2 regions of the Curtobacterium sp. MCBD17_035 genome follow, and region 2 is predicted to be linked to the other one. Evidence: predicted binding sites of a transcription regulator. Region 2 holds the regulator's gene; the other holds the start of a gene.

Region 1 (6,965 bases), 1.2 Mb from region 2:
CCGCGAGGCGGGGATGCCGGTCGCACGGGCGACGACCTCGGCGATGTCCGCCTCGGTGATCGTCGTGTCGGCCTCCGTCCGGGAGGCGCTGCTCGCGTCGGTCGCGGTGGGCGCGGTGGCGGACTCGATCCGGGCCTCCAGTCCGTCGATGGCGTCACGGAGCCGCGATGCCTCCTCGTACTGCTCCTCGGCGACCGCGCGGTCCTTGGCGGACTGCAGGTCGACGATCTCGGCACGCAGGGCGTCGACGTCGACCGTGCCGCTGAGGGCGAGACGGCGCCGCGCGCCGGCCTGGTCGATGAGGTCGATGGCCTTGTCGGGCAGGAAGCGGTCGGTCACGTAGCGATGTGACATCTCGACGGCCGCGCGGATGGCGTCGTCTGTGTAGGCGACGCCGTGGTGCTCGGCGTACCGCGGCGCCAGGCCGGCGAGGATCTGCACGGCGTCGGCCACGCTCGGCTCGCCGACCGTCACGGGCTGGAAGCGGCGTTCGAGCGCGGCGTCCTTCTCGATGCGGCGGTACTCGTCGAGCGTCGTGGCGCCGACCATGTGCAGGTCACCGCGGGCGAGGCGCGGCTTGAGGATGTTGCCGGCGTCCATGCCGCCGTCACCACCGCTGCCGGCGCCGACGACGGTGTGCAGCTCGTCGACGAACACGATGAGCTCGTCGCGGTGCGCGGCGATCTCGTCCATGACCTTGGTGAGTCGCTCCTCGAAGTCACCGCGGTAGCGCGTGCCCGAGACCATCGCGGCCATGTCGAGTGCGACGACCCGCTTGCCCTGGAGCAGCGTGGGGACGTCGCCGTCGACGATGCGCTGGGCCAGGCCCTCGACGATCGCGGTCTTGCCGACGCCCGGTTCACCGATGAGGACCGGGTTGTTCTTGGTACGGCGGAGCAGGATCTCGACGGTCTGCTCGATCTCACCGGCGCGGCCGATCACGGGGTCGATGCCGCCCTCGCGCGCGCGGGCCGTGAGGTCGGTGCCGAACTGGTCGAGCGTCGGGGTGTCGGACTCCTGGCCCCGTGTGCCGGCCGCGGTGCTGTCGGCGACCGGGCGACCCTCGCGGGCGGCACGGGCGGCGTCCTGCGCGTACTGCTGCATGGTCTGCGGCGTCACGCCCGCGGCGACGAGCATCTGCCCGGCGACGGTGTCCTGCTCGACCACGAGCGCGAAGAAGACGTGCTCGGGGTCGACGTACGTGGACCCGAACGCGCGCGCGGCCTGCGCGGCGTCGAGGAGCGCGCGCTGCGCTGAGGGCGTGAGCGCGGGACGGCCCTCGGGGCGCTCGTCGGACGGCTCCGGGAGTCGTTCGTCGACCGCGGCGGCGAACCGCTCGGGGTCGGCGCCGACGGTGCGGACGAGCCCGGCGAACGGCTCGGCGGTCACGAGGACGCGGAGCAGGTGCAGCGCGTCGATCTCGTGGTGGCCGCGCTCCACGGCGAACGTCGCCGCGGCGCGGAGCACTTCGTGGGTGCGGCGGCTGAGGAGCCGCGTGATGTCGACGGGCCGGCCGAACGGCACGGACCGCTGCTGGCCCTGGAGCAGGCGGGCGAGGAACTCGTCGAACGAGTTGTCGCTGCCGGTCGGGCCGAAGACGTCTGACAAAGGGACCTCCTGTGGAACTTGAGTGCGTCCGACTCAATACAACGCAGGGGTGCCCCGGCCATTCCCGGGCGCGGGAAGAAGTTGCGTCGACCCGACTCAGGTCCGCGAGGAGGTCGCCACGGGGCCGGCTCAGTCCCGCGCGATCGCGGCCGTCGCGCCCGCCGTGACCGCGAGGAGGTCTCGCGGCGCGAGTTCGATGTCGAACCCCCGCCGTCCGCCGCTCACGAAGATCGTGGCGTAGTCCTCGGCCGACGCGTCGAGCACGGTTCGGAGCGTGGTGCGCTGTCCGACGGGGCTGATGCCGCCGACGACGTATCCCGTGCGCCGCTCCGCGAGGTCCGGTGCCGCGAGCGACGCCTTCTTGCCCCCGACCGCGTTCGCGATCGCCTTGAGGTCGAGCCGGTTCGCGACGGGGACCACCGCGACCACGAGCTGCTCGTCGACCTGGACGACGAGCGTCTTGAACACCTGGTCCTCGCGGAGCCCGAGCGCCGCGGCCGCCTCGGCGCCGAAGTTCGTCGCCGTCTCGTGGTGCTCGTACACGTGCGGCGTGTAAGGGACACCGGCACGGTCGAGTGCGACCGTGGCCGGGGTGCGCGGGGAGGCAGCGGTCATGCCGTGATCTTGCCTGGAGTCCGCTGAACGTGGTCCGCGGCGCGCGGGCAGCCGTCGCTCCCGCGGAACGGGATCAGCCGCCCTGACCCTCCTGCTGCGGGCCCTGGTCCACCGGGTCGTACTCCGTGCCTCGTCCCTGCTCCTCGTCCGGCAGCGGGTTGCGGCGCTCGGCGGAGACACCGCCCGTGTTCGTGGCCACGTAGTCCGCCGCACCCGACTGGGTGTCCTCGCTCATCGGCCGGGTGAGGTCGCCCTGCAGCACGCTGTCGGAGGTGCTCGCCGCTGCCGCCTCCGCAGCCGCAGCCGGGTCGCGCTGGTCGTGCCCTGGTTCCGTCATGTCGCCGAGCCTAGGCCGACGGCGACGACGACGTCCCTGGGAACGGAGGTCGCGGGCCGCGCCTAGCGTCGGCGCGAGGGGCGCTCAGCGTGGGCGCCCCGGCCACGCGGACGAGGAGGCGTCATGAGCAACGACGGAACGAGCGGCAGCGACCGCGAGTGGGAACCGCCGATCGTCGACGGGGAGCCGGTCACCGCGGAACGGCTGGAGCGCGACCTGTCCTTCGACAGCGACGCGGCGCCCGCGGACGACGCGCTCACGGACGACGATGCCCGGACCGCCGACCTGGAGGCCACCGAGGCCGAGGACTGACCCCGGCCGCTCCGCGGGCCGCTCCACGGAGCAGGATGGGTGGGACGAACGGCGGAGGACATGTCGGCACTCGATGACCGGGTCGGCGGCGCCGGCCCGGACCCGGGCCGGCGGCGCGCGGCGTTGCAGGCGATCGCGTACGGGCCGGACGCCACGCCCGCCGAGGCGCAGGCCGCTCGCCGGGCGCTCGATGCCCTCGCGCCTGGCCGGCCGGTCGTCACCGGGACGCGCGATGCTCGACCGACCGGCGCCGACCGGACCGACTCGATGCCGATGGCTGCCGACCGGGTCCCGTCGGGCGCGGGCCCCGCTGCCCCCGCACCTCCCGACCCGACCTCGGCGCGGGCGAGCGACGTCGCACCGGTGACCGCGCTCGACGACGGGTGGTCCAGCGGCTCCGGCTCCGGTCGCGCGCCGAGGCGAGGAGCGTGGGGCCGCCTTCCGGTCCGGCTCCGCCGTGTCGGCCTCGTCGCGATCGTCGGCACCGCACTCGCGTCGTTCGGAGTCGGTGCACTGGTCGGGACGACGATCGACCAACAGCGGTCACGACCGTCGGTCGTGGCCGCCACGAACGACGGGGAACGCACCCTCGCGGCGCTGCTCTCGGCGCCGCAGACGTTCGCCGACCAGATCCCGGGAGCGGTCTCGGCCCCCGTGCGGCTGCACTCCACACGCCTGGTGTTCACGAACCGCTCCCTGTCCGCGGACGACGCCCAGACGCCGTGGGACGTGTACGCGGCGGTCGGGACGAACGCGTCGGTCGTCTGCCTGCTCGCGACGGCGGACGGTCGGACGGCGAGCACGTCGTGCTTCCCCCGTGCCGACGCCCTCACCGGGTCCGTCACCCTCGTGACGCAGAGCGAGAGCGGCACCCTCACCGTGCATGTCCGGGGCGGGGTCGTGTCCGGTCGTGTGCGGCCCTCGTCCTGAGCCCGCCGCCTCTCTCGTGGGCGGAACGCCTCTCTCGGGTGCGATGCCCCTCTCGTGGGCGCGACGCCTCTCTCGCCGCCCCTCTCGTCGGCGCTACGCCTCCTCGCGACGGAGCAGGGTGAGCAGGGCGTCGAGCGCGGGCACCTGACCCGCCACGAGGTCCGTCCGTGCCACGGCGACGCTCGTCCACCGGGCGTCGTCCACCTCGGGGAACGACACCATCCGGCCCGACCCCCGCGGGAGCTCGACGAGGAAGGTCGTGCTCCGGACCGTCTCCACGACGAGGTCCGACGCGCCCGCGAACAGCGTGACGCGCTTGCCCGAGGCCTGGCGGAACGTGCCGAGTTCGACGTACGGCACGTCCGGTGCGGGGACGCCGATCTCCTCGTGGAACTCGCGCCGCGCGGCGTCGAGCGGTGTCTCGTCGAGGTACTCGCCCTTCGGGAACGACCAGGCCCGTGGTCGCCGCCGCCAGAACGGGCCGCCCATGTGCGCGACGAAGACCTCGGTGTCGATCTCCGGGTCGGCGGCACCACGAGGGACCGGTGCCGCGGCCGGTCGGTACAGCACGATGCCCGCGCTCGTCACCACGGCCGTCACGACCCGTCGGGACGACGTCGACGACGCACGAACGCCCAGACGACCACGACAGCGCCGAGGACGACCACCCCCGCGCCGATCGCCAGCCGGCCCGCGTCGGCGGAGGACCGAGCGGCGGCCGCACGAGCCGCTGCCGACGCGGACGCCCGCGCCTGCGCGGACGCGCTGGCCCGTGCCTCCCGGGCCCGTGCCGCGGCCTCCGCGTACACGGCGCGGATGCGGCGTCCGGCATCCGTGGCCATCGCTCCGGCACCCGCTGCGTTCGGATGCAGCGCCCCGGGTACGAGGTCGACGTCCCGGAGGCCGGACGACGCGGACAGGGTGATCCCCCGGACGAACGGCCGGGTCCTCGAGCACGGTGAGTGGGCGGCCGTCGCGGAGAGCATCGAGACGTAGGTCCCACCGGCCTGGTGCACGACGGCCCGCGTCGTCCGGTCGAGCCGCTGCTGCACGCCGTGGAGGTAGCGGACGTCCGTGTCCGTGAACGGGAACGCATCGCGCGGGAACGACCCGGTCAGGCTCGCGGCGTCGAGCGCGGCGCGGAAGCAACCCGCCGCGGGTGTGTGGGCGGCGTCCGGGAAGATCGTGGGGTACCCGACGACGACGAGTCGGGCGTGCGGCGCGGCCGTCCGCACCGCACGCACCGCCGACCGGATGCCACGGGTGACGGGACCCTCGACGGCCGCCGCGAGCGCGTCGGTCCCGTCGGTGACCAGGCGGCTGCGACAGTTCGGCACGTCCGCCCCCGACAGCACGGGCCCGCGTCGGGACAGGGCGACGCACGAGGACGCCGTCGCGAACAGCCCCGCGTCGTTGCCGCCGATGGACAGCGTGACGAGCCGCGTCCGGTCGCTCAGCGCGTCGACCTGCGGTGCGGCACCGTTCTGGCGTCGCGAGACGACGTCGGCGCTCGTGGCCCCCGCGCACGTCACGTCCACGAGCCGGAGGTCCAGGCTGGCCGCGATGCGGTGCGGGTAGTCCTCGGATGACTGGCCGCAGGCCGGGACCGGGTCCCCCGTCGCATGTGGCAGGCCGTAGCCGGCGGCGTAGGAGTCGCCGAGCGCGACGTACTCCGCTCCGCGCGGGGGCAGACCGTCGCGCCCGGCGCGCGCACCGTGGTGCGCGGTGGAGGCGGGCACCACGGTGGCCGCCGACGCCGCCGGTCCCGCACCGGGGTCGGCGGTGCCGATGACGACGACGGACAGGACGGCGGATGCGGCGATCACGGCCAGGGGACGGCAGAGCAGGATGGGGACCTCACCAAGCGGGGACGGGGGCGGCGGGGCGACCGATGCTACGCCTCCCGGCCCGCGTGAGGATCGTGCGCGGCGGTCAGCCGACGAGTCGCCGCAGCCGACGACGGATGCGGTCGACGTCGTCGCACCCGGCCTCCTCCATCGCCTCGATCGCGCGTTCGGTGGCGGACGCGAGGGCCGCGGGCGTGGCACCGAGCGTCGCGTAGCGGTCGAGCGCGTTCGACACGGCCCGTGCGACGAAGCCCTCGTACTCGCCGAGCGACTCAGCGAGCTCGTGGAGGCCGACGAACCCGGCGACCATCAGGTGCGCCTCGAACGGGATGTCGACCTCGGGCGGGGCGTCCCCGATGTCGACCGCGCGCTGCAGCGTGGTGGCGCACAACTGGATCCACCCGACGTACGGCACCGGCAGGTCGATGTCGATGAGTTCGGCCTCGCGCTCGAGCCGCACGACGGCCCGACCGATGGGGTCCGACTGCTCCTGCATCGCGACGAAGACGGTCGACAGGGCGAGTTCGTCGAACGGGGGACGATCGGCGGCCGGCAGCGCGGCGAACACGCCCTCCTGCGTGAAGGACACGTCCATGATCGCCTGGACCATGTCGGTCTTCGACGCAAAGTGGTAGCTGACGAGGCTCTTCGCCACCTGCGCCCTGGCCGCTACGGAGGCGTAGGTCGTCGCCTGGTACCCGCGTTCCCCGAATTCCAGGGCTGCGGCCTCGAGGATGGCGTCCCTCGTGCGTCGGCGTTGGTCCTCACGCATGCCCATGGCAGACCACCGTAGTGGCAGGAGCGATGAGGGACGCCGCCCCGGCCTGGTTCCCGTCGATTTCCCAGGACGCGCGTCCTGTGGGAGACTTCGGGCACAGGCGCGGCTCCGGCCGTGCGACGGCCGTCGAGCGGCCGGATGGACGTGCCGATGTGGGGGGACGTCCAGGGCCCGCTCGACGGTCGTCGGGGTCAGCGGCGCCCGAGTCGCCGTTCGCCGCCCGCACCGGCCTGGTACGCGAGGCCGTAGTGCTGGTACAGCGTCGGTTCGACCGACGCCTCGAGCTCGCCGTCGGTGTCGATGGACGGCGCGTCCTTGACGAGCTTCTTGTCGTAGGTCACCTTGAGGTGCTTGGGCGACACGGTGGCGCCGTCGAGGGGCACGAACACGAGTCGCTGCCGGCCGATCAGACCGATCTGGACGCTCGCGAACGCCGGCTGCGACGTCGCGGTGTCGAAGTAGATGCTCTCCAGGCTGCCGATCCGGTCGTCGCCGGCGTCGACGACCGGCTGCCCGATCCAGTCGCGGATGTTCTCGG
Region 2 (6,965 bases):
TGTACGGCAACGAGAAGGAGGTCGGCGAGGCCGTCGCCGCATCGGGGATCCCCCGTGAGGAGATCTTCATCACCTCGAAGCTCAACAACGGGTTCCACGCTCCCGACGCCGCGCTCGAGAACGGCAAGAAGTCGGCCGAGCTGCTCGGTGGCTACATGGACCTGTTCCTCATCCACTGGCCGCTGGCGACCGTGATCGACTTCGTGCCGACGTGGAAGGCGCTCGAGGAGCTCTACCACGCGGGGACGTCCCGCTCGATCGGCGTCTCGAACTTCCAGGCGCACCACCTGCACCGTCTGCGCGACGAGACGACGGTCACCCCCGCGGTGAACCAGATCGAGGTACACCCCTACCTCGTGCAGGACCCGCTGCGTGCGGCCGACAGCGAGCTCGGGATCGCCACCGAGGCGTGGTCCCCGATCGCGCAGGGCCTCGTGCTCGACGACCCGACGATCACCCGCATCGCCTCGGCCCTCGACAAGACGCCCGCGCAGGTCGTGCTCCGCTGGCACATCCAGCGCGGCGACATCGTGTTCCCGAAGTCGGTCACCCGATCCCGCGTCGAGGAGAACTTCGCCCTGTTCGACTTCGAGCTCTCGGGCGAGGACATGACCGACATCACGTCGCTCGACAAGGGGCAGCGGACCGGGCCGGACCCCGACACGTTCGACTACGTGCCCGCCTGAGGGCCGGCGCGCGCGGCTCCGCTCGCCGGGGTGCGCGTGACAACGACAAGTGCGCGGTCGTCTGACCGCGCACTTCGTCGTTCCGGCGCGCACTGCACGCCCGCCCTGTGGAGAGCGCCAGTGCGACGACGCCGAGACCGGGAGCATCGGCAGATGCTCGAACTCATCCGCGTCGACGTCCGCACCCCGCCGGACGTCGCTCGCTCGCTGCAACGCGCCGCCCTGCCGGCACAGCCGGGAGGCACGGCGCGGGAACCGACGCTGGTCCGGCTCCTCCGCGGAACCTACGTCCACCGGGACGCGTGGGAGCGCCTCGACGAGCGTGGGCGGCACCTCGTCCGAATCGCGGCCGTCGCGCCGACACTCGGGGAACGCCGGATCGTCGCGCACTGCTCGGCCGCCGCGGTCCACGACTGGTCGGTCCTCGGCGGGTGGCCGGACCGGGTCGCACTCACCGAGCCGGACCGGGTCCGCAGCGAGACCCGCCGCCGCTCCGTCGTGCTCCACCCCACCACGTCCACCGACAGCATCGCCGTCACGGTGCTCGGCCACCTGGTGCGCGCGAGCAGCCCCACCGTCACGGCCGCCGACCTCGCCCGCACCATGGCCTTCCGCTCGTCGGTGATCGTGCTGGACCAGGCGCTCCGGCGGGGCCTCGACCGTCGGTCCGTCCTCGCACTGGTCGACTGCGCGGGGCCTCGCGGGGCGGCACGAGCCACTCGGGCGATCGCGTTCGCCGATGCCCGAGCGGAGTCCGTCGGCGAGAGCCTGATGCGGGTCGTGCTGCACGAACTCGGCGCACCGACGCCCGTGCTCCAGCACGAGTTCCGTTCCCCGCGCGGCAGCCTCGCCCGTGTCGACTTCTGGTTCCCGGACCAGGGCGTCGTGCTCGAGTTCGACGGCGAGGGGAAGTACCGCGATCCGGCACTCCGTGGCGGCCGGAGCGCCGAGCAGGTCGTCATTGACGAGAAGTACCGGGAGGACTGGGTGCGGGCGCTGCCCGAGGTCCGAGCCGTCCGCCGCGTTCGGTGGGCGGAGCTCTTCCGGCGCCATGACCTCGCGCGCAAACTGCTCGGTGCTGGGCTACCGCTGCGACCATGACCGGCGAGAGTGCGCTCGCCCGCGACGAGTGCGCGCGAGAGTGCGCTCGCCGCGACGAGTGCGCGCGAGAGTGCGCTCGCCCGCGACGAGTGCGCGCGTCAACGACGGCGCAGTTGTCGCTGGGGCGCGCAAGCGAGGCGACGGACGAGCTCAGCGGCGCGTCGAGGCCGTCACCGTGAACTTCGGGGTGCGCGTGACCTGCCGGGTCGGCCCCACGAGCCGCTCCAGGATCGGGCGGTAGCGCAGGTGCGAGTTCCAGACGACCCAGAGCTCGCCGCCCGGGCGGAGGACCGTGGCCGCGTGCCGGAACATCTCCACCGCGACGTCCGTGGTCACCGCGGTCTCGTCGTGGAACGGCGGGTTGCACAGCACGAGGTCGGCGCTCTCGTCGTCGAGCTCGTCGCCGGCGTCGGACCGCACCGTCGTCACCCGGTCGCCGACCCCCGCGAGGTCCGCCGTCAGCCGCGCCGAGGTCACGGCCGACGTGGCGACGTCGGTCGCGACGACGTGCACCCCACGCCGACGGCGCGCGACCGCGGTCGCGATCACACCGCTGCCGCACCCCAGGTCGACCACGTCCCGGGCGCCGGGCACCGCTTCGTCGACCACGTCGAGCAACACCCGCGTGCCCTGGTCGAGCGCGGTGCCCGCGAACACCCCGCCGTGCGCGGCGACCGTGAACCCGAGTTCGTCCGAGAACACCCGTCGGGGCCACGGGTCCGTGATCGAGGCCCGGTTCGCCGCGGCCCGGAGCGGGTCCGTCGCGACGAGCAGGCGGGAACGGTGGCGCCCCCGGCTCGCCGTGACGTCACCGAACGAGCGGCGGAGGACGTCGTTCTGCGACAGCGTCATGTACTTCGTCCGGCCCCCGGCCAGGAGCACGACGTCGGGAGCGGCGAACCGCGCCACCGATCGGGCGATCTCGTCGAGCCGGTCGAGCGACTTCGGCAGGCGGAACAGCACGAGGCGCGCGTCCTCGAAGGCCTCCTCGTCGTTCTGCGGGTGCTGGAAGCCGCCCCGGCCGAACGTGCCGGCGTTGGCGGCGAGGGCCCGCTCCCCCACGAGCGAGTCCTGCAGGACGCGGACCTCGCTCGCGCCGTGCAGAGCGATCACACCGAGGGTGAGCACCCCGAACTGGTCGTCGACGACGGTGACGGCGCCGGGGTGCCGGAGCGCGTCGCCGTGGATGAGCGGCGCCTCGTCGAGCATGAACCGGTCGGTGCCGTCGATCGCCATGAGATCGGGCTCCTCGACCTCCGGGAAACGCCGGAAGTGGTCCACGAAGTCGAACGAGGGCATCGTGGGAGGCTACCGGGCGGCGCTGGGAACGCCGGGGCCTCAGTCCCCCCGGGGACGCCAGAGCACGACGGCCGTGTTGCGCTCCGGCCGGGACCCCGCACGGAGCGGCACCGCGCCTCCGGTCATGGTGGCCGCGAAGATCCGTGCGCCGGGACGGCTGATGAGCTCGTCGGCGAGTGCGCTCTCGAGCTCGCGGACCCGGGCGCGGAGCGCGGTGTTCTCGTTCTCGAGGTCGATCACGCGGCGGATGCCCTCGAGGCTGACGCCCTCGGCGCCGAGCCGGGCGACCTCGCGCAGCTGCGTGACGTCGCGCATGGAGTACCGGCGGGACCCACCCCGCGTCCGCTGCGGCACGACCAGCCCGAGCCGGTCGTACTGCCGCAGCGTCTGCGGGTGGAGCCCCGCCAGTTCCGCCGCCATCGCGATCGCGAGGACCGGCGAGTACTCGTCCATGGCCTCAGGACTCCCGGGCGCGCGCGATCAGGTCGTCGCGCGGGTTCTCGGCCGGGAGGGCCGTGGCGAGTGCCTCCACCGCCTCGCGTGCCGACGGGGTCAGGTGGGACGGCACGGCGACCTGGACGGTCGCGAGCAGGTCGCCCGTCCCGTTCTTCGTCGTCACGCCGCGGCCCTTGACGCGCAGGACGCGTCCGGACGGTGTCCCCGGAGCCACCCGGAGCTTGACCGGGCCGCCGCCGAGCGTCGGGACCTCGATGGTGGCGCCGAGCGCGGCCTCGACGAACGTCACGGGGACGTCGACGCGGAGGTTCAGCCCGTCGCGCTCGAACACCGGGTGCTTGCGGACCTGGACGGTCACGACGAGGTCGCCGGCCTCGCCACCGTCGGGGCTCGGCTCGCCTCGACCCTTGAGCCGGATCTTCTGGCCGTCGGCCACGCCTGCGGGGATGCGGACGTTGACGGGGCGTCCGGAGCCCTGCGTCAGCTTGACCGTGTCGCCCGCGATGGCGGTCGTGAAGTCGAGCGTGGTCGACGCGGTGACGTCGCGGCCCTTCGTCGGACCGCCGAACCCGCGGTAGCCGCCGGAGGACTGGCCGAAGCCACCGCCCCCGCCGAACATGCCGCCGAGGATGTCCTCGAAGCCACCGCCGCCGCCCTGGCCGAAGCGGACGCGCTGACCGCCGCCGCCCCCACCGAACATGCCGCCGAAGACGTCCTCGAAGCCACCGGCACCGCCCGGCGCACCCGCCGTGAAGCGCGCACCGGAGCCCATGGCGCGGATCTGGTCGTACTCGGCGCGCTGCTCCTTGTCGGAGAGCACGGAGTAGGCCTCGGAGATCTCCTTGAACTTCGCCTCAGCCGAGGCGTTGCCCGGGTTCGAATCCGGGTGGTACTGCCGCGCGAGCTTGCGGTAGGTCTTCTTGATGTCCGCGTCCGACGCGTCCTTGGAGACGCCGAGGACCGCGTAGAAGTCCTTGTCGAACCAGTCCTGACTGGCCAACCGACACCTCCTTCGTCATGTCGTCTCGGGGTCCCGGGGCGGGTCGCACCCGGAACCGGGGCGAGCGGGAGCCCACAGGGGCTCCCGCTCGCCGGGGTCGATCGTCAGGCGGGCACCGACACCGCGACCTTGGCGGCGCGGAGCACCCGCTCGCCGAGCTTGTAGCCCGGCTCGACGACGTCGGCGACGGTCTGTTCCGTCGCGCCCGGCGTCGGGAGCTGCACGATCGCCTCGTGGACCTGCGGGTCGAACTTCTCGCCCTTCTCGCCGATCGGGGTGAGGCCGAAGCGGTCGAACCCGCCGCGGAGCTTCGACGCGATGACCTGCATCGGGCCCTCGGCGAGGTCGCCGTGGGCCTCGGCGCGGTTGAGGTCGTCGAGTGCTGGGAGCAGCGCGCGCACGACCTCGGCGATCACGGCGTCGCGGTTGGCCTCGCGGTCGCGCTCGACGCGCTTCCGGAAGTTCACCAGCTCGGCCTGTGCCCGGAGCATGTCCGCGCGCATCTCGGCGACCAGGTCGCGCTCGTCGACGGTGAGTGTGTCCTCGCGGAGGCCGCGGGCCGCGTCGTCGAGCAGTGCCTGGTCCTCCGGGCTCAGCTCGACGTCGGCGTCCTCGGCGTCCACCAGGTCCTCGGTGCCGTCGACGTCTGCCGTGCCGCCGTCCTCGGACGTCTGGCCGGGGGTGCCGGCGGGGGCGTCGTCCGCCCCCGCCGCCGACTCCGACCGCAGCTCGCCCGTCTCGGGGTCGATCCGCCGCTTGTCGCGGACGATCGGCTCCTCGTGTTCGTTCTCGTTGCGGTTCTCGTCTGCCATGGGTTACTTCTTGTCGTCCTCGTCGTCCACGACCTCGGCGTCGACGATGTCCTCGTCGTCACCGGTCGCGGCACCGTCGGTCGCACCGGCGGCACCGGCTGCGTCGGCCTGCTGGCCCTGGGCGTAGATCGCCTGGCCCAGCTTGCTCTGCGACTCGTTCAGCTTGTCGAACGCGGACTTGACCGCCGCGTCGTCGTCGCCGTTGAGCGCGGACTTGAGCGCGTCGACGTCACCCTGGACCTCGGACTTGACGTCCGCCGGGAGCTTGTCGTCGTTCTCCTTGATGAGCTTCTCGATCGAGTAGGCGAGCTGCTCGGCCGAGTTGCGGGTCTCCTGGGCCTCACGACGCGCCTTGTCCTCAGCCGCGTGCTCCTCGGCCTCGCGGACCATGCGCTCGATGTCGTCCTTGGACAGCGACGAGCCGCCCGAGATGACCATCGACTGCTCCTTGCCGGTGCCCTTGTCCTTCGCGGACACGTGCACGATGCCGTTGGCGTCGATGTCGAACGTGACCTCGATCTGCGGGATGCCGCGCGGGGCCGGTGCGATGCCGGTGAGCTCGAACGTGCCGAGCGCCTTGTTGTCGCGGGTGAACTCGCGCTCGCCCTGGAACACCTGGATCGCGACCGACGGCTGGTTGTCGTCGGCGGTCGTGAAGGTCTCGCTGCGCTTGGTCGGGATCGCGGTGTTGCGGTCGATGAGCTTGGTCATCGTGCCGCCCTTGGTCTCGATGCCGAGCGAGAGCGGCGTGACGTCGATGAGGAGGACGTCCTTGCGCTCGCCCTTGAGGACACCGGCCTGGAGCGCGGCGCCGACGGCGACGACCTCGTCCGGGTTGACGCCCTTGTTCGGCTCCTTGCCACCGGTGAGCTGCCGCACGACGTCGGCCACGGCCGGCATGCGGGTGGAGCCACCGACGAGCACGACGTGCGCGATGTCGGAGACCTTGACCCCGGCCTCGCGGATGACGTCGTTGAACGGCTTCTTGGTGCGGTCGAGCAGGTCGGAGGTCATCTGCTCGAACTGCGCGCGCGAGATGGTCTCGTCGAGGTTGAGGGGGCCGTCGCTCGTCAGCGTGAGGTACGGGAGCTGGATGCTCGCGCTCATCTGGGAGCTGAGCTCCTTCTTCGCCTGCTCCGCGGCCTCCTTGAGGCGCTGGCGCGCGATCTTGTCCGTGGACAGGTCGACACCGTGGGCGTCCTTGAACTTCTTGACGAGGTGGTCGACGATCCGGGCGTCCCAGTCGTCACCACCGAGGCGGTTGTCACCGGCGGTGGCGCGGACCTGGATGGTGGAGAAGTCGTCGTCCTTGCCCACCTCGAGCAGGGAGACGTCGAACGTGCCGCCACCGAGGTCGAAGACGAGGATGAGCTCGTCCTCCTTGCCCTTGTCGAGGCCGTACGCGAGCGCCGCGGCGGTGGGCTCGTTGATGATGCGGAGCACGTTGAGGCCGGAGATCTCACCGGCCTCCTTCGTGGCCTGCCGCTCGGCGTCGTTGAAGTACGCCGGCACCGTGATGACGGCGTCGGTGACGTCCTCGCCCAGGTACTGCTCCGCGTCGCGCTTGAGCTTGCCGAGGATGCGCGCCGAGATCTCCTGCGGGGTGTACCC

Evidence for each region. Region 2 encodes HspR, which represses chaperone genes until heat shock. Its sites were predicted from a motif close to AAGTTGAGTCNNNNNGACTCAACTT; they were not measured.
Region 1: a site for HspR is predicted at 1,624-1,648, ahead of DEI93_RS08260 (ATP-dependent Clp protease ATP-binding subunit). Genes of this name have one in related genera too.

Annotation. Positions count from the first base shown of each region.
Region 1 covers NZ_CP126279.1:1,726,262-1,733,226, reverse strand. The annotation lists gene DEI93_RS08260 (ATP-dependent Clp protease ATP-binding subunit) at 1-1,608, opposite strand, end outside; gene ybaK (Cys-tRNA(Pro) deacylase) at 1,738-2,223, opposite strand; gene DEI93_RS08250 (hypothetical protein) at 2,297-2,560, opposite strand; gene DEI93_RS08245 (hypothetical protein) at 2,684-2,872, shown strand; gene DEI93_RS08240 (hypothetical protein) at 2,933-3,802, shown strand; gene DEI93_RS08235 (NUDIX hydrolase) at 3,896-4,402, opposite strand; gene DEI93_RS08230 (SGNH/GDSL hydrolase family protein) at 4,399-5,628, opposite strand; gene DEI93_RS08225 (TetR family transcriptional regulator) at 5,735-6,427, opposite strand; gene DEI93_RS08220 (PRC-barrel domain-containing protein) at 6,619-6,965, opposite strand, start outside.
Region 2 covers NZ_CP126279.1:488,309-495,273, reverse strand. The annotation lists gene DEI93_RS02390 (aldo/keto reductase) at 1-686, shown strand, start outside; gene DEI93_RS02385 (hypothetical protein) at 840-1,787, shown strand; gene DEI93_RS02380 (class I SAM-dependent methyltransferase) at 1,938-3,086, opposite strand; gene DEI93_RS02375 (heat shock protein transcriptional repressor HspR) at 3,126-3,539, opposite strand; gene DEI93_RS02370 (DnaJ C-terminal domain-containing protein) at 3,544-4,542, opposite strand; gene DEI93_RS02365 (nucleotide exchange factor GrpE) at 4,647-5,354, opposite strand; gene dnaK (molecular chaperone DnaK) at 5,358-6,965, opposite strand, start outside.